Spartinivicinus poritis: one gene and its partner. The protein of the gene in region 1 interacts with the protein of each later gene in a pairwise test. Links are inferred from orthologs where the notes say so. Each region holds a gene or a part of one and is shown on either strand. Other genes may lie near its edges. The genes, in order: mobA and ORQ98_RS23030.

Region 1 (8,740 bases):
GTCTTTCAAGCGAGTTTGGTATTTTCTGCAATAATAAAGCTGTTGCAAAAGGTGTTGCGCATAATCGCTTTGTGACAGCTTCTAATAATGAAAGTCGAGCGGAAGTGGGTATGTGGCGAGAAATCAAAGTCTTGCTAATTGATGATAATGCCAATCGTCGGCACGAAATGAAGGTCATCCTGGAGTTCTTAGGAGAAGACTTTATTGCTTTGGATTCCAGTCATTGGTTGCAGGCGTTAAAAGAGCAGGATGTTAACCCTGAAGGTATCGCTGGGTTATTATTGGGCGATTGCCATAGCCCTTTGGAGTCGATGATTGCTGATATCCAAAAATGGTATGGCGGTATAGCCGTATTATTAATTGGTGAACAATCGCTGTCAGAAGCCTGTGATCCAGACTTGAAACGGCAAGTGATCGCGACGATTGATTACCCGCCCAGCTATAACAAGCTACTGGATAGCCTGCATCGTTCTCAGGTTTTTCACGAGCAATATCAGCTTAGTCGTCATCATGGTCGTAGCCAGCAGCGAGAAATTCAGTTGTTCCGCAGCTTAGTTGGCACCAGCCGGAAGGTACAACAGGTGAGGGAGATGATGGCTCAGGTGGCGGATAAGGATGTCAGTGTACTGATCACCGGGGAGTCTGGAACCGGTAAAGAAGTGGTTGCACGAAACCTGCATTATAACTCCCATCGCCGCAATGGCCCTTTTGTACCTGTCAACTGTGGTGCCATCCCTGGTGAGTTACTGGAAAGCGAATTATTTGGCCATGAAAAAGGCGCATTTACTGGGGCCATTTCTACTCGTATTGGACGGTTTGAACTGGCACAGGGAGGCACGCTGTTTCTAGATGAAATTGGTGATATGCCTCTGCATATGCAAGTGAAAATACTACGGGTGTTGCAGGAAAAATATTTTGAGCGAGTAGGGGGCAATAAAACCATTACCACAGATGTACGCATTATAGCAGCCACCCATAAGAATCTAGAAGACATGATTCAGGATGGCGGGTTTCGTGAAGACTTGTATTATCGGTTAAATGTTTTCCCCATTGATATGCCACCCCTTCGAGAACGTGTGGAAGATATACCGCTGCTGTTGAATGAGTTAATTGCCCGGTTGGAAAATGAAAAGCGCGGTTCAATCCGATTTAATTCCGCGGCGATTATGTCGTTGTGTCGTCATGAATGGCACGGTAATGTCCGAGAGTTAGCAAATTTGGTTGAGCGCTTAGCCATTATGCATCCCTATGGTGTTATTGGCGTACAGGAATTACCCAAAAAATACCGGCATATTGATGAGCATGATGAAAATACTAAAGATGTGGTAGACATGTTTCCCCAACAGATCGAAACCGTCGGTTTAGTTGGCTTGGATACGCCCGCCTTATTACCTGTGAATGGTTTGGATTTAAAAGACTACCTGACTAACCTGGAAAAAAGCTTAATTAAACAAGCCCTGGATGATAGTAATGGGGTTGTTGCTCGGGCTGCTGAGCGGTTGCATATTCGCCGAACCACCTTGGTAGAAAAAATGCGAAAATACGGTTTGCAACGTCGTGAATCCATGTCAGGGAATTGACTGCAATTTGTTTTGGTCAGCTAACCTATTGATTTAATAAATAAAAAATATTGGGCATTGATATTGCAAACACCGGTTAAGTCCAATGAATTGGCACCACAGAGTGTCTTCAGGGAGCTTACCGATGTCGAATTATATAAAAACGCTCACGGCGGAGCCCACGTCTACCGCTAAAAGCCAAGCAGAGTTACCTGATGTAAGTACTGAGGAAATGATTCAGCTGCGGCCTGATAGTAACGTAACCGTTCCTTATTCCACACTATTTAGCTCAGCACTTAAATGGGAAAGCCAGTCACTTGAGAGTCAAGTGAATTGTTTAGCTCAGCAGCTAGCGACAACTAAAACTCAATACCAACGAGAAATTGCAGAAAAGGTTCGGTTATCTCAGCGGCTAGAAAGTTTGTTACATATTTTACCGGCAGGGGTTGTGGTCATTGATGCCCAGGGAATAGTGGTAGAATGTAATCAAACGGCAGTTGATTTATTAGGTGAGCCACTACTGGGAGAGGTATGGCGGAATATTATAACACGCTGCTTTGCCCCTCGTGATGATGATGGCCACGAAATATCGCTAAAAGATGGGCGCCGAGTGAATATTGCCACCCGCTCACTGGAATCTGAGCCGGGTCAAATCATCCTGTTAAATGATTTAACGGAAACACGACGCTTGCAGCAAGCGCTGAGTCATCATCAACGGTTATCAGCACTGGGCAAAATGGTGGCGTCATTAGCTCATCAAATTCGAACACCACTTTCAGCAGCGATGCTCTATGCAGGGCATTTAATGAAAGGATCGCTGCCGCCTGTCCAACAAATTAAATTTGCTGAAAAACTCATGGCCAGACTGAGTCATCTGGATCGACAAGTACGAGATATGCTGGTGTTTGCTCGTGGAGAATTGCCCATGGCGAACCAGTTGTCGGTTATTGCGTTTTTTACCAGCTTGCAACATGCGGTGGAAGGGGTAGCAGTTTTTCAACGGGCCAAGATTGAATGGCAATGTCCTGCCAATAAAGATAAGCCCAATCAAGAGACGATTTATCAGCAGGCAATTTTGCAGTGTAATCAGGATGCGTTGGTTGGGGCTTGTTTAAATTTAATGACTAATGCAGTTGAAGCCGCTAATCAACAGGCTGTTTGGTTGCGGGTAACGGCCAGGGTAACCCGTAGTCGATTGCTAATCACTATTAAAGATAACGGGCCTGGTATGAGTCAAGCGCAAATAAAGCAAGCGAAAGAACCTTTTTTTACCACTAAAGCTCAGGGAACAGGGCTAGGCATCGCTGTGGTACAAGCCGTGGTGCGTGCCCACCAAGGGGATTTTCACTTGCACTCTATACCGGATCAGGGTACTTGCGCTCAAATCAGTATTCCCTTATCAAATCAGCCAATAGCCACCAATGTAGCTGAAAAAATAGTGAATATTTAGCAAACAATATTGGCAAAGGAATAATGGAGGTAGTCAGTATAATGAGTCAATACACTGTATTAGTTGTAGAAGATGACCAGGCCTTACAAGAAGCTATTTGTGATACCTTGTCTTTAGCTGGCTATCACTGCCGGGCTGCCATCCATGGTAAAGAAGCGGTTCAGCAGCTGAGTCAGCAACGCGTGGATATGGTGGTAACCGATGTCAATATGCCAGAAATGAATGGCCATGATTTACTGTTGTATATTAAGCAGCATTTCCCCCAAATTCCGGTGTTATTAGCTACGGCTTATGGCAGCATTAATCAAGCAGTGCAGGCAATGAAAATGGGTGCTATTGACTATTTGGTCAAACCCTTTGCGCCAGAAGCACTGCTGGATATTGTCGGCAGGGTCATTACTGGTTGCTCTAATATCAAAGGAGCTGATAGCCCCGTTGCAGCGGCAGAAACCAGTCGACAGTTGTTGGCTTTAGCAAAACGGGTGGCTGCTTCCGACTCCACAGTGTTGATTTCAGGTGAAAGCGGCTCGGGCAAAGAGGTTTTAGCTCGCTATATCCATCAACAATCTGCCAGGGTAAAACAACCTTTTATTGCCATTAATTGTGCTGCTATCCCTGAAAATATGTTGGAAGCGACTTTATTTGGCCATGAAAAAGGGGCTTTTACAGGTGCTTACCAAAGTATGCCAGGTAAATTTGAGCAAGCGGATGGGGGCACATTATTGCTGGATGAAATTTCAGAAATGGCCTTGGGGCTGCAAGCCAAACTATTACGGGTATTACAAGAAAGAGAAGTTGAGCGAGTGGGGGGACGAAAAACCATTTCCCTGGATGTAAGAGTGCTAGCAACCACGAATAGAGATATGCTGGAGCAAGTGAAAGCGGGCAGTTTTCGTGAAGATTTATACTACCGGCTGTGTGTATTTCCACTGCAGTTGTTGCCATTACGGGAGCGGCCGGCGGATATTGTGCCCATTGCTGAACGGTTATTTAGCCAGCATTGTCAAAAAATGCAGCGGGTACCTGTGCAATTAGATGCATCAGCTAAACAGCAATTGTTGCATTATCATTGGCCTGGCAATGTCAGGGAGCTGGATAATGCCATACAACGGGCATTAATTTTACAACCAGGTGATGTTATTTATGCCAGTGACTTATGTGTTGATCTGTCACCTGAGCAGCTGATGAGTGATATTCAAGTTAATCCGCCTGCCTTTCATACGACTGCTCCCGTCGCTGCCATGGTTGATTCACAGCCATCTGATGGGTCGTTGTCGGAGTGTAGCCATAAGGCTCAGTTATGTGATGGGGTTCGACAACGGGAATTTCAGTTAATTATTGATGCGTTACGACAAGAGCGGGGGAAACGCAAAGAAGCGGCAGTGAAACTCGGTATTAGCCCACGTACCTTACGTTATAAATTAGCGAAAATGCGGGAAGCAGGGATTAATGTGGAAGCAGCGATTGGTGGGTAGCCCATTTCATCATTACTTTAAATCCTGTTAAGCTTGGGTGGTTTTATTTATTTGTTTAGAACCTCATGAGCGACCCAACTAAAATAGTATCTCCGTTACCTGATAAGGTTGATAAGGCTGACAAAAAAGTAACCGGCATTATTTTGGCGGGTGGTCAGGCAAGCCGAATGGATTACCAGGACAAAGGCTTAATTGATTTAGCGGGTAGGCCGCTGGCCAGTTGGGTTAAACAGGCAATGGAGGGGGTGGTTACTGATGTCTACATTAGCTGCAATCGTCACTTCGATCAGTATCAACAAATCACCAGGCAATTAATTAATGATGCTGAACCGACTCAGTATCAAGGCCCTTTAGCGGGTATTCTAGCGACGGCAAAACAAGTCGATACACCTTGGCTATTATGTGTACCCACTGATACCCCATTAATCACCGAAAACCTGTTGGCTAGCTGGATAAATGAAGTTAATTTAACCGCTAACCCGACCAGTTATTTACAAACAGAAAAACAAGGACATTTTCTCCACTGCCTTGTTAAAACGGTCGATGCATTACGTATCGAACAGCAATTACAACAAGGTAATCGCAAAGTATTTGACTGGTTAGCTGCTATTGGTGCGAAACCTTGGCAAGTACCTGCTTTATTTCATTCACAGCTAATGAATATCAATACTCCCCAAGAACTGACAGCTGCTGGTGAGTTGCTGAAAAAAATACATCAAGTTTAAATAAAAAAGAATGGGCAGCTTGTTTAGATAACAACTGATATTATGATTTTAGTTGCCTAAAAATCATTAATGATAGCTATATATACCCAATACGAATGGTTTTTAGGTGCGGCCATCGAGTGACGAAACTTCATGAGCCTATAAATAATAGGTGATTGGGGTGAGGAATGAAGATAACAAAACCTAAGAATCATTCGTGAAGGGTATATTAATGTTATTCATAATAGCAGCACTGTCGTTCATCGTTGTACTATCAGTGGTTATTATTGGGTATGCGGCAGGATTGGTGGGAGCTGAAAGAGTACAATTACTCCATAGTTTGTCTTGGATGCAATTGATCATTGGAGGAGCCCTTTTTTACTATTGCCAGAAAAATTGTGCTAACGTTTTCTTTTCCGGGGGTGCTTCACATTCTATTCGTTATATGTTGGTGCGAAGCGCAATACTCCTCAGTGTCTTGCTACTGGTCATTGGCTTGATTTTTGGTTTGACTGAACGAACCTCAAATTGGTCGCAACTAAATTTAACTATAGCCCTAAAAGGGCTTTTTTATTATTTGGTGCTGATTGCTTTAGCAGAAGAAGTTTTATTCCGTGGGTTGCCATTTTTTAGCAATAACCATCGTCCAGGCTTAATTATATTAATAAGCAGTGTACTATTTGCGTTATATCACTTTAATAATGGTTTACATACCTTGCCTTATTATTTCTCGTTAGGGGTGTTATTAGCGGTATTGCGTTATTTTTCAGTGTCTTTATTGGCTCTGGCGGTAGGACATGGCCTATTTGATTTTATGGTTATCCTGGTTTGGCCCGGTACAGGCTTTCGATTTGGTGTAGCCGTATTTTATGTGGTTTCGCCCATAGTGATACTGGGTATTGCCGCGTTGGCCGGTTGGATGCTAAAGCAGCTGGATACCTGATGAGTCTTTCATGGCGCTTGCTTTTCATTAGCGGTATTCGTTATTTCAAGGCTGGCACGTGCTTCATCAAACGCTTCAAAATACTGCTGCTGTTGCTTAATGGTTGATAATGATGCCTGTAACTGACTGAAGTTAGATGAAATACCTTCGGTATAATGGGACACCAAGCGGAAGGCTTGGTGAGCATAGTCCGTTGCCTGGATCAATTGTAACTGAAGGCTAAATTCACGAATTTGCTGAGCAACGGCCTTGGTCTGCTGAGTCAGTTTAGTTTCTTTAGCCTGTAACTGCACAATATGATTTTGCTGATTAGCCAGGCTGGACTCTATTTCAACAATGGTGGCTGCTATGTCGATAGCAAGCGACTCTTCCCCTTTATTTAAAGCCTCAAGGGCTTGTTGTTCACTTTTTGCCAATTGGTGTTTGAGTAACTGGCAGCTGCTTTCCAGTTGAATACGTTCGGCCATTACCAGACGTAAATAGTGTTTTACTTGAGTCAACCCAGCTTCAGCACTGACCAATTCCTGTTGATAAGTGCGGATTGCATTCCCATCAATCATCGGCTCAGCTATCTCCCTTACTTTGCCTCGGATTACAGCCAATATTTTTTGTAATACACTCATAGCGGTAAGGGCACCTCTAATAATTGTTTTCAGTCTCTGGCCTTCTGGTAAATTCGCAATCAAGGCGTTGGCTTGAAGGCATGCTGGTGGCCTGTCGAAAAGGTGTCCTAATCTGTAAACTCATTAATAATCTTCTGCGTTTTAGCCGTTGATATTTTATTAATTAAACGCTCTTTTTCGTGCTCATCACGTAAGGTTTTTGATAGGGTGATAGTTGAGTTGATAATAAATAAGGCACTGATAACTAAATAGCCTTTTATTTCCAGTGAGGCAGGGATAATTAAAATACCCATTAACATGGCTGCAATGGATAATACAAATGAAATCTTTACGAAAACAACCCAGCTCTGGCTTGAGCCTTGTAAATCGGAATAGTCCATAAAATCACCTCTTAAAACAGTTGGTATCGTTGATGGTTAAAAAGTAACTAGGAATGGCAGTTAACTCAATCAGGAAAAGAGAAGTAGTAAATAATGAGTAAGTAGGTATTACTTTATAGTACCCAGCTTTACGCATGGACCACTAGAGTGATTGTGTCACTATTGTTGCAATTGATGGTGTTGCAACTGATGGTTTGGCCCTTCGCAGGTCAGGATAAGCAACCAGCTACACTCCGTAAGCTGTCTTCATCAGCCTGTATAGAGGCCATAAACAATTATTAGAGATGCCCTTAAAACCATCTATACTTAACTTTAGTTATACTTTAGAAGTAAAAAGGCAGTTTATGTGTAAGCAAGTATACCCTCAGTTTCCTCTCAGAAAGCTCAAATCAAGCATTTTCAAAATACCACTGCAATAGCCAAGCACAGGGCTAGCGTAGTATGTTGGATAATCTAAGTAATTACAGCCTACTTAAAGCTTTTTTTGATAAGTACGCTTTTGTGCGAATCGTTGCTATTATCTTGGTCTCTATAATTTTTATTCCACTATTTCAGCAGGCACTATTTTTAGATGATTTTCCTGATTTTAGCTTAAAAAAATCAAGTGGTTATCTTAATAATCCATTAAGTTATCCTGTCTACACTGAACAATTTGTCTCATCAGGTATTACACCAGAAGTACATAGTGCATCAGCCGTCTTTACAAGGAATGGCAGTATGCATGCTTTTTGGTACGGAGGTGAACGTGAGGGCGCTAAAGATGTGTCTATTTATACCGCGCAACTTGATGTTAAGCATAATCAGTGGCATGGCGAGAAACAACTATTTAATCGAGTTAATATCAGTAATCAGTTAAATATTTATCTAAAAAAACTGGGTAATATCGTTTCTATTCGTGATAATGAAGGAAAAATATGGTTATTTTTTGTTAGCGTATCTTTAGGCGGTTGGGCTGTCAGCAGTATTAACTTTGTTGTTTCCGATGATGATGCGCATAGTTGGTCTAAACCCAGGCGGTTAATCACTTCCCCAATGTTTAATCTAAGTACGCTTGTCAAAGGAGAACCTTTTTTATATGAAAACGGCAGTATAGGGCTGCCAGTGTATCACGAAATGATAGGAAAATTTGGCGAATTGTTACGCTTAAGTCCAAATGGTTATGTATTGGATAAGGCTCGCCTTAGTTATGGACGAAGTGGCTTACAACCTATTTTATTGTCTACTGATAGAAACACGGCAAGCGTTTATTTACGAAATGGAACAGATGCCGTTGATAGCACACTGCTAGAAACCAGAACGATTGACTCAGGAAAAAGTTGGCAAACGCCCCTGTTTACTGACTTACCCAACCCTAATGCTGCTATCTCAGGAATAGCTGTAGACTCAGGTGGGCTGTTATTAGTTATTAATAATCTACATGATAAGAGAAATAATTTATCTTTGTTTTATAAAGCCAAGAATTCAAAGTTGTGGTATCTACTTCATCAAATTGAGAATAAAAAAAATACTAATGATAAAGAGTTTGAATATTCTTACCCAACAATAAAACGATCTCATGATGGAGACTTTCACATACTGTATACATGGAATAAAACCCATATTAAGC
Region 2 (8,611 bases), on another replicon or contig:
TACCTGTTTTTTTGGCTGTCACAGCAGGCGGCAGTGTTGCGCATAATCGAAAAATTGCTTTAGTTTCAGTGGGAGTGGCTTCCCTGGTGTTACTATTTTTTATAGTGGCTGGTGAAATTCTGTTGGAGGCAATGTCAATTCCTTTATCTGCATTTCAAATAGCAGGTGGAGTTGTCTTATTTGTTTTTGCACTGTCGATGATATTTGGTGACAGTAAGCCAGAAGAAGAGCTGCAAATGGTAAATAAAGGGGTCGACAGTGCTATTTTTCCTTTAGCCATCCCTTCAATTGCATCACCAGGTGCCATGATGGCTGTGGTGCTACTGACTGACAATCATCGCTTTTCGTTAATTGATCAGTTCGTAACTACTGGTATTGTTTTGCTAATCATGTTTATAACATTGATGTTATTGCTTGTTGCGCCATTCATTCAAAAAGTGATTGGGACCGCTGGAGCAAGTGTCATCAGTCGGGTAATGGGGTTAATACTGGCTGCAGTGGCAACAAATAGTGTGTTGGCGGGGATTCAAACTTACTTTCAATTATAGGCTGGTCTGTTTTCTGATTACACTTTTAAGGAGTTAGTGACTATTGACAAAAATCAATATGCTCTTAAAAAGATTCAGTAAACTGATATTCTTAAAACTGTAAAGCTAGGGTATATAAAGTAGGATGGTTGTAGTGGCGATCATGCTGGATAACAATGTCCTATACCGTTACAAAAATAAGTTATCAAATAAGCCATCAATAGTCGTAAGGCTATCAGAGGCTACAACAGGTCGTTAATAGATGGTAGTCATTTCGTTTTGATTCCGGCGCAAATCTATTTATGATGGTAGGCTAAATTACTTTTAGATTAGGACTAACCAAAGTGCATCAACATACTGATTTTATTCCACTCAATATTGCTGTGCTTACTGTAAGTGATACCAGGGATGAGTCTACTGATACTTCGGGTCAGTACTTGATTAGCGCTTTGCAGGAAGCTGGTCATCAATTAAAACATCGGCAAATTATCAAAGATGACATATACCATATTCGTGCCATTGTTTCTGAATGGATTTACGATGAAACCATACAAGTGGTATTGATTACAGGTGGTACCGGGTTTACTGGGCGTGATAGCACACCAGAGGCAGTAGCAGTATTGTTTGACAAGGAAGTGACGGGCTTTGGTGAACTATTTAGGCAAGTTTCAAAAGAAGAGATAGGTACCTCTACACTTCAATCTAGGGCGCTGGCTGGCTTAGCAAATCATACAGTAATTTTTTGTCTACCAGGGTCAACAGGGGCTTGTAAAACGGGCTGGGGAAAAATCATTCAACCACAACTGGATAGCACAACACGCCCTTGCAACTTTGTGTGTCATTTGTTGCCGAATTGAAGTAAGCAGCAGGATTGCGCTTGACTATCAATTAAAGGCTTTAGACTTGGTGGAGCAATAAAGTGGAGAAAAAAGTTTAATGAGCTGCTCAGAGCATAACCTTATTACAGTTAGCCAGGCAATTGCCCAAATTCAGGAAACCTTGGAACATAAGGCAGATGTTGAGTGGCTGTCTTTGGCAGAAGCTGTAAACAAAGTAGTAGCAGCAGACCAATTGTCCACCTTAAACGTACCTCCTGCAGCCAACAGTGCAATGGATGGCTATGGCTTCAATGCTAAAGACTTAGCGCCCGATCAGCTTACCCAGCTACCCGTTGGATTAAGAGTAGCTGCAGGTGATCAACCAGGCACTCTACCCTCTGGTATGGCAGCAAGAATCTTTACGGGAGCTTTTATTCCTACCAATGTTGACTTGGTCATCCCCCAAGAACTAGTGAAGGTTACCAGTGATCAAGTTGAAGTGCAGCCTGGCTGGCGAATAGGGCAGCATATTCGAAATGCGGGTGAGGATATTGCTGAAGGGCAACAGGTAGTCGTTGCAGGCAAACGCCTGAGACCTCAGGAGCTTGGACTACTTGCATCTGTGGGAATTATGCAAGTACCTGTTTATAAGCCGTTAACCGTTGCCTTGTTTACCACTGGAGATGAGTTAATTGAGCCTGGTCGGCCACTACCTGATGGCAAAATTTATAACTCAAACCGCTATACCTTAATGGGGCTATTACAGCAAGGAGGCTTTAAAATCATTGATGGCGGTACTTTGCCTGATCAGCACGAAGCTACTAAACAAGCGTTATTGAAAGCCAGTCAGCAAGCTGATGCAATTATTACCACTGGTGGCGTTTCTGTGGGTGAAGAGGATTATGTGCAAGACGTGATTAAGGAAAACGGCACAGTTCATTTATGGAAGCTGGCTATCAAACCAGGTAAGCCACTGTTATACGGGCAGCTAAATAAAAAGCCGGTATTTGGTTTGCCTGGAAATCCTATTTCATCCTTAGTTACTTATTTAATGGTGGCTCGTCCTGCATTACAACAAATGCAAGGTTTACATGACACTCAGCCAGCCAGTTACCGGTTTAGAGCAGGTTTTACTAAAAAGAAAAACCTTAAGCGAGCTGAATACCTTAGAGTGCAACTTCAGTCGCAATTAGGTGAGCAAACAATTGTACCTTATCCTAAGCAGGGTTCTGGAGTGTTGTCGTCTGCAAGTTGGGCGAGCGGCTTGGCACTGGTGCCTGCGGATACAGACGTTAAACCTGGTGACTGGCTTGAATACTGGCCATTTAGTGAGTTTGTCTAGTCATATAATATTGATCAATACGGTTTTTAAAGTGCAGTAAAATAGGTAATAGATAGTGTTGTTAGTGTGGCCCTTTCATTAACAGGAAATAGCACTAGATACTGTCGGAGTGGAAGAGGTAATAATAATGAGTTCTCCATTAGTTGATCGTTTTGGCCGGAAGATTACCTATTTACGTTTTTCGCTCACTGACCGTTGTGATTTTCGCTGTGTTTACTGCATGGCAGAAGATATGACATTTTTACCCAGACAAAAAATTCTAGGCTTGGAAGAAATGCTTCAAGTAGCCGAAACATTCGTTTCACTTGGAGTGAAAAAAATCCGTTTAACCGGCGGAGAGCCGCTTATTCGTCATAATGTCATCTGGTTAATTGAGCGTTTAACAGCATTACCAGGGCTTGATGAGTTACTCATTACCTCTAATGGTTCGCAGTTAGTTAAATATGCACCTGCTCTAGCCAAAGCAGGTGTTAAACGAATTAATGTCAGTTTAGATACACTTGATCCTACCGAATTTAAGCAATTAACCCGCACTGGTGATATTAAAAAAGTGTTAGCTGGAATTAATGCTGCACAACAGGCGGGTATTGAACGAATTAAGCTTAACGTTGTAGTGATGAAAGGGCGTAATCAGCATCAAATATTACCCTTGGTTGATTATGCTTTGGCTAATAAAGTGGATGTCAGCTTTATTGAGGAAATGCCACTGGGTGCTATTTCAGAGCACCAACGAGGATTAACCTTGTGTACCAGCGAAGAAGTTAGAGATATTATTCAGCAACAATATCAGCTAATGCCTTCTACTTATGAAACTAACGGACCAAGCCGTTATTGGCAAATACCAGGTTATCAAAGCAAAATTGGCTTTATATCACCTCATAGTCATAACTTTTGTGGAGATTGTAATCGAGTAAGAGTAACAGCAGAAGGCAAGCTCCTGTTGTGTTTAGGTAACGAGCACTCTGCTGATCTTAAAAATATCATCCGACGTTATCCTGGTGAGCAGGATAAATTGCGGGAGACGATCATAACGGCTATGGACTTAAAGCCTGAGCGTCATTATTTTGATCCAACGGGTGATGTACAGCTCGTGCGGTTTATGAATATGACTGGCGGGTAAACAATTTAAGGTGGCCATTCTGTAGCAGAAAACTTAAGCTTTTTAGCAAAAACTGGGGAAAATAATAGAGTAGTAAAAAGTATAATAAGTAGCCGTTGTTTTGATGAGGCTATCAATAGAAAAAGCCTTGGTAACAAAAAATGCATAATGAGGGCCACTTCTTTTTAAACCCTTCGCTTTAACTAATGGCCCTTTCTAGCGTTCAGATTAGTTGTTGATGAGCAAAAACCTCTCTCATTATAGAAACAGGCATATTACCGGTGCTTAAAAATGCCTGGTGAAAAGCTCGGTCTAAGGTTTTGCCTGACAAAGACGACTGCTGTTTTTTTATAAAGTCTTGTTTTAGTTGCCAAACGAGTTGGTTACCAACTAAATAACACATAGGGTAACCCCGTTCGGATGAGTACCAGTTTAATTCAGCTTGAACTCGCCCAGAGGTAAAACCAGTAACAACTTGCAGTAGCTCGCCGGCTAGGCGGAAGGGGTCATCAGTTTTAGTTTGTAGAGGTATACCAACATCCAGGTATTGCTTATCGCCTGTTAAGAAAAATAGATCAATAGCCACTCGGGCGCCGATTCGGCATATTTCTCGTTTAGCAATGAAGCGCGCTTCATCCGTTAAGTCTCCCATGTAACCCATATCTAACATATAGTCTTCCAGCATGGTAGTCCAACCTTCTGCTTGTTCTGGTGCGAAAAGGATGCGACGAATTTTACTGTTATGGGTAGCGCTGGTAGCGAGTTGTAAATGATGGCCAGGAATTCCTTCATGAATCATCATCACTGGAATACCCAGCTTATTGTGTTCATCAATTAAGTCTTCACGTAACGTCAGATGAATCAAGCTGGTGCGGGTACCTTCTCGTAAGGGTAGGGGAGAACGCATGGCACCAGCAGGAATCACTGGCTCTAAAAATTTAGGGGTTTGTTCAATCAGCATTTGTTGGTCAGCAAAAATTGGAAATAAATTATGCTGGTTAATAAAATCAATAATTTTTTTATTTTCTTGCTTATAGATATCAATAATTGAATGGAGCTTGTTGTCAATAAGCTCAACCTGATAGTGTTTATTTAAAAACTGCTGAAGTGCTTCGGGTGAGGTATCAGCAGCTAATTGATACTTTTTAGTTAAGGTCTGGGTTAATTCTCCGATTTGCTGCTGAGTGCTGTGTAGAAAGTCGGCAGCCAGTGTTTTTAATTCACTAAAAGATAACTCGATACCATGATTACGAACCACTTGTTGTGCATCATCTATAGATAATGCAAAGTGTTCGGTAGTAGATAGCTGATTTAATTGCCGTTGATACTGATTTAATGCAGTATCAGCTTGGGCAATATGTTTTTTTAGTTCATTTAAACCATTGAACTTTTGTTCCGATGCCCAGTCAGTAATTGCTTTAAACAAGGTTGGTAATACTGCGACGGTTTCTAAGTCAATTGCTTGCCAGCGTTTGACAGGTGTGTCTAAACGCCCCAGCATACTATGCAGAAAGGTGGGAATATTAGCAATGCGAGATGAAATATTTTCTAGACGGTCTCCTGCAGGTCTAGGGTCATCAATAAATAAAGTAAATATACCTTCACTGATGTCTCCACCGGCAGTGGGATGTTGTGCAACTTCCAACCTGTCGTTAAACTGGCGTTGGTAGCGGTGTACAATTTTATTTAGGTGTAACTCAGATAAGCGTAAGTCTGTGAGCAACTCAAAGTCTGTGGTTGTTTGTTTTAATTGGCTAATTTGATTAATTAGATCTTGTGCCTGTTTGGCTCTGGCAGAGCAGCTTTCGAGAGATGGATCGGGTAAATCATTAAGATTTTTGGCGATACCAAGTGCCAGAGAGCCGTTGGGGTCACTGGCCAGAAAGTTGATTAGATCTGTTTCAAATATCTGGTATTGTTCCATGTATGATCCGTTAGTCGGTGCGAGGGTGTTTATTTACATACTTGTCGTCGTATATTTTTAATTAGTTTGGATATAATACTTGCAATATATACATTTGGCCAGTTATGAATGATGTATGACAGTTTTATTGTAAGTTTTTTAACTTCAATGGAGCAGGCTTTTACAATGAATCAGTTGACAGTTGTCACACAAAAAACCATTGATAATACTTTAGAGCAGAAAGCAAATGGAAAAAAGCTTGCTTTAGTTTTCCACTTAAAAGTTAAAGATTATTCAGCATATCAGCAATGGCTGGTTAACAGTAATAAGCAACTGGGTGGCAGGCAATTATTTCAGATAGCAATAGACCCTGCTCCTCGTGAAGGCATGCTAATTGATCAGCTTATAATTAACGAATATCCCTCTGCACAATCAGCACTGGCATTTATGGCTAAATTTGGCAGTACTTTACAGTCAATTTGCAGTGTTTATGAAGTACTGGCTATTGTACCTGAGCCCGCAATGACTTTTTATATGGTTAAAGTAATATCTTGGTTAGTCAGGTTGTTTAAAGGTGTAAAAGATAAACGACCCCTTGCGGCAAACTGGACAGCAGATAATGTAGCAGTATGGCCTGATGAAAAACAAATGAATGTGGCAAGAAAGCAGAACCTGAATAAAGCACTTTTTGTCTATAATCTGAATAAGTATAAGACAGTTGCAAATTATCCTGAGTCTGAAAATATTGATAGCCTGGTTAGTGGTCAAGTAGCTTATGATCGTTATGCTAAAATTGCTGGCTTTGAGTTATTGAGAAGAGGTGCCTATCCAGTCTATGGAGGAAAACCTATTTGCCTACTGGAAAGTAGTCAGGGTTCTATGCTGGTAGACAGTTGGGATAAATTTATTTTTGTTCGTTATCCTCAGCGTCGAGATTTACTAGCCATTATTGAAAGTGATGAATTCAATAATGGCCAAATTCACCGAGATGCGGGGTTAGAGCGAGTCGCTATTTTTATGGGCAGCTAACAACCGCTTTATAGGGAGTTAGCCATACATAGGCGTAGATATGAGAACCACACTGCTTACAAAATACCCTGAACTTGCCAATGGATGACTCAAATGCTTGAAGTGAATCCTCTCCATTGACTAATTGAAAGCTTGAGGCGTCAATTGTTACTCCTATAGCAAAAGCAGATGAGTGTGCTTTTCGGCAGGTTTGGCAGTGGCAGCACTCTATCGTTGAAAGGGGCTGTATTGACTTGATACATCACGGTACCGCAAAGGCACTCACCATTATACAGGGTAAACTCCTGACAAATAACTTATTTACAATAAGTTAAGCTACTTTTGCATAGAAGTCATGAAGTATTTATCTGCTCCCAAGCACATTTCTCATTTAAAATCTTACAGTGCCTTGCGAAAGCTGAATGCCTTTTAATTTTTCTACAGTTTCCTTGTTTAGTGGATTGTTGTTTACTTCCAGTACAATAAACTTATTGAGCTCAGGAAGTGTTAAGCTTGTAATGCGATTATTTATTGCACTTAATACGGATAGATTAGTGTTTTTTGATACATCAAGGTCGCGGATTTTATTTGATGAGATATCTATATGGCTTAGCTTAATATTATTTGAAAAATTAACTTTTTTAAGTAGGTTGCTTTCTATAGTAATTTCTTCCAATAGCGTATTACTTTTAATATTAAGGTCTCCAATTTTATTATTAGATAGCGTGAGTAATCTAAGTTTTGGGTTGTTGCTTAAGTTGAGCTCAGAGAGTTGGTTTTCAGCAAGATTGAGTTCTTCTAATAGTGGGTTATTTGATAGATTAAGCTGTAGTAGTTGATTTGTAGATAGGTTAATTTTCTTCAGATTAGGAAGGTACTCTATTTCATCGGCATACATGATTTTCATATTGGGGCAGTCAATCACCTCAATTTCATTTAAAGCTTGTTTCTCACTTTTAGTTAAACAACGATAGAAGTACTCATCCCTAAATCTAAGATCAGATACATGTTTTAACTTGCCTGCTCCTTTTGGTAAGGCGCTCGCAAAACTTAACATATCTGTCAATAAAACAGAAAATATGGTGGTAAAAACCATAATGAAACTAAAGATTTTTTTGCTGTTCATAAAAATATCCATTTAATATAATACGCTGAAGGCAAGCACATTCTCTCATCAAGAGCTGTTTTCACTAAGATACCTTTCATCAAGAGTAGTACAACGAGTATTCTACTCCATTAATAATTGTAAAAAGTAACTTTAAGGCAGTTATTTTCTTTTTTATTTTATGCCTTCAAGATGCCCTGTGAGGGTTAGGTGGGACTAAGGTGCTGCTATGCCTGCAACTATGTTAATCAATGATTATCTTTTTTTTTGCGATATAAGTCGAATGTGGGGAGGTGAAAATCAGTTTTATCTACTAATACTTATCTTTTGTAATAATAAAAATAAGACAAATAAGGTATTTGAATGAAGCTACTAATACAAATTTATATCGCGCTAAATGTAATTTTTATTTCATCATTTGGCTGGGGGTATACCAATAATTATTTAATTGGGCAAGCTAAACGAGATATTACCGGATCGGCTGCGGAAGTGGTGATGTTAGGGTATGCCAAATCAGATCAGGTAGCAGCAGGTATTCATCAACGATTATGGGCCAGAGCATTTGTGGTAGCTGATCGACTTGACCAACAGCGGGTTGCTTTAGTGACTATTGATGCTGGTATGGTTTTTCAAGGGGTGACTCAAGCGGTTGTCCAACAATTGCAACAAAAGCTTGGCGGGCGGTATAGTGACAGAAATTTGTTGATTACCGCGACTCATACTCACAGTGGGCCAGGCGGGTTTTCCCACTATGCGTTGTATAATATTTCCAGTAAAGGCTTTATTAAAGAAAATTTTCAGGTAGTAGT

The links.
Region 2: the proteins of mobA (region 1) and ORQ98_RS23030 interact in binary tests that used the Escherichia coli proteins (3 or more experiments, as listed by UniProt). The link is inferred for Spartinivicinus poritis from one-to-one orthologs.

Annotation. Positions count from the first base shown.
Region 1 is NZ_JAPMOU010000021.1:81,205-89,944, forward strand. Bases 3,442-6,379 are described here. They hold mobA (molybdenum cofactor guanylyltransferase), read left to right. Parts: upstream 3,442-4,549; coding sequence 4,550-5,209; downstream 5,210-6,379. Other genes in these bases: ORQ98_RS16340 (sigma-54-dependent transcriptional regulator), read left to right, coding at 3,442-4,484; ORQ98_RS16350 (CPBP family intramembrane glutamic endopeptidase), read left to right, coding at 5,421-6,131; ORQ98_RS16355 (PspA/IM30 family protein), read right to left, coding at 6,140-6,379. Outside these bases: ORQ98_RS16330 (sigma-54 dependent transcriptional regulator), read left to right, coding at 111-1,580; ORQ98_RS16335 (sensor histidine kinase), read left to right, coding at 1,705-3,009; more of ORQ98_RS16340, read left to right, coding at 3,051-3,441; more of ORQ98_RS16355, read right to left, coding at 6,380-6,754; ORQ98_RS16360 (YiaA/YiaB family inner membrane protein), read right to left, coding at 6,862-7,134; ORQ98_RS16365 (sialidase family protein), read left to right, coding at 7,576-8,740. UniProt on the Escherichia coli protein: Transfers a GMP moiety from GTP to Mo-molybdopterin (Mo-MPT) cofactor (Moco or molybdenum cofactor) to form Mo-molybdopterin guanine dinucleotide (Mo-MGD) cofactor.
Region 2 is NZ_JAPMOU010000044.1:21,271-29,881, reverse strand. The notes cover bases 767-3,575. They hold ORQ98_RS23030 (molybdopterin molybdotransferase MoeA), read left to right. Parts: upstream 767-1,463; coding sequence 1,464-2,687; downstream 2,688-3,575. Other genes in these bases: moaA (GTP 3',8-cyclase MoaA), read left to right, coding at 2,815-3,575; moaB (molybdenum cofactor biosynthesis protein B), read left to right, coding at 872-1,384. In the rest of the region: ORQ98_RS23040 (MarC family protein), read left to right, coding at 1-548; more of moaA, read left to right, coding at 3,576-3,807; ORQ98_RS23020 (DUF885 family protein), read right to left, coding at 4,010-5,710; ORQ98_RS23015 (Dimeric alpha-beta barrel), read left to right, coding at 5,876-6,718; ORQ98_RS29675 (GFA family protein), read right to left, coding at 6,705-6,947; ORQ98_RS23010 (leucine-rich repeat domain-containing protein), read right to left, coding at 7,089-7,823; ORQ98_RS23005 (neutral/alkaline ceramidase), read left to right, coding at 8,166-8,611. UniProt on the Escherichia coli protein: Catalyzes the insertion of molybdate into adenylated molybdopterin with the concomitant release of AMP.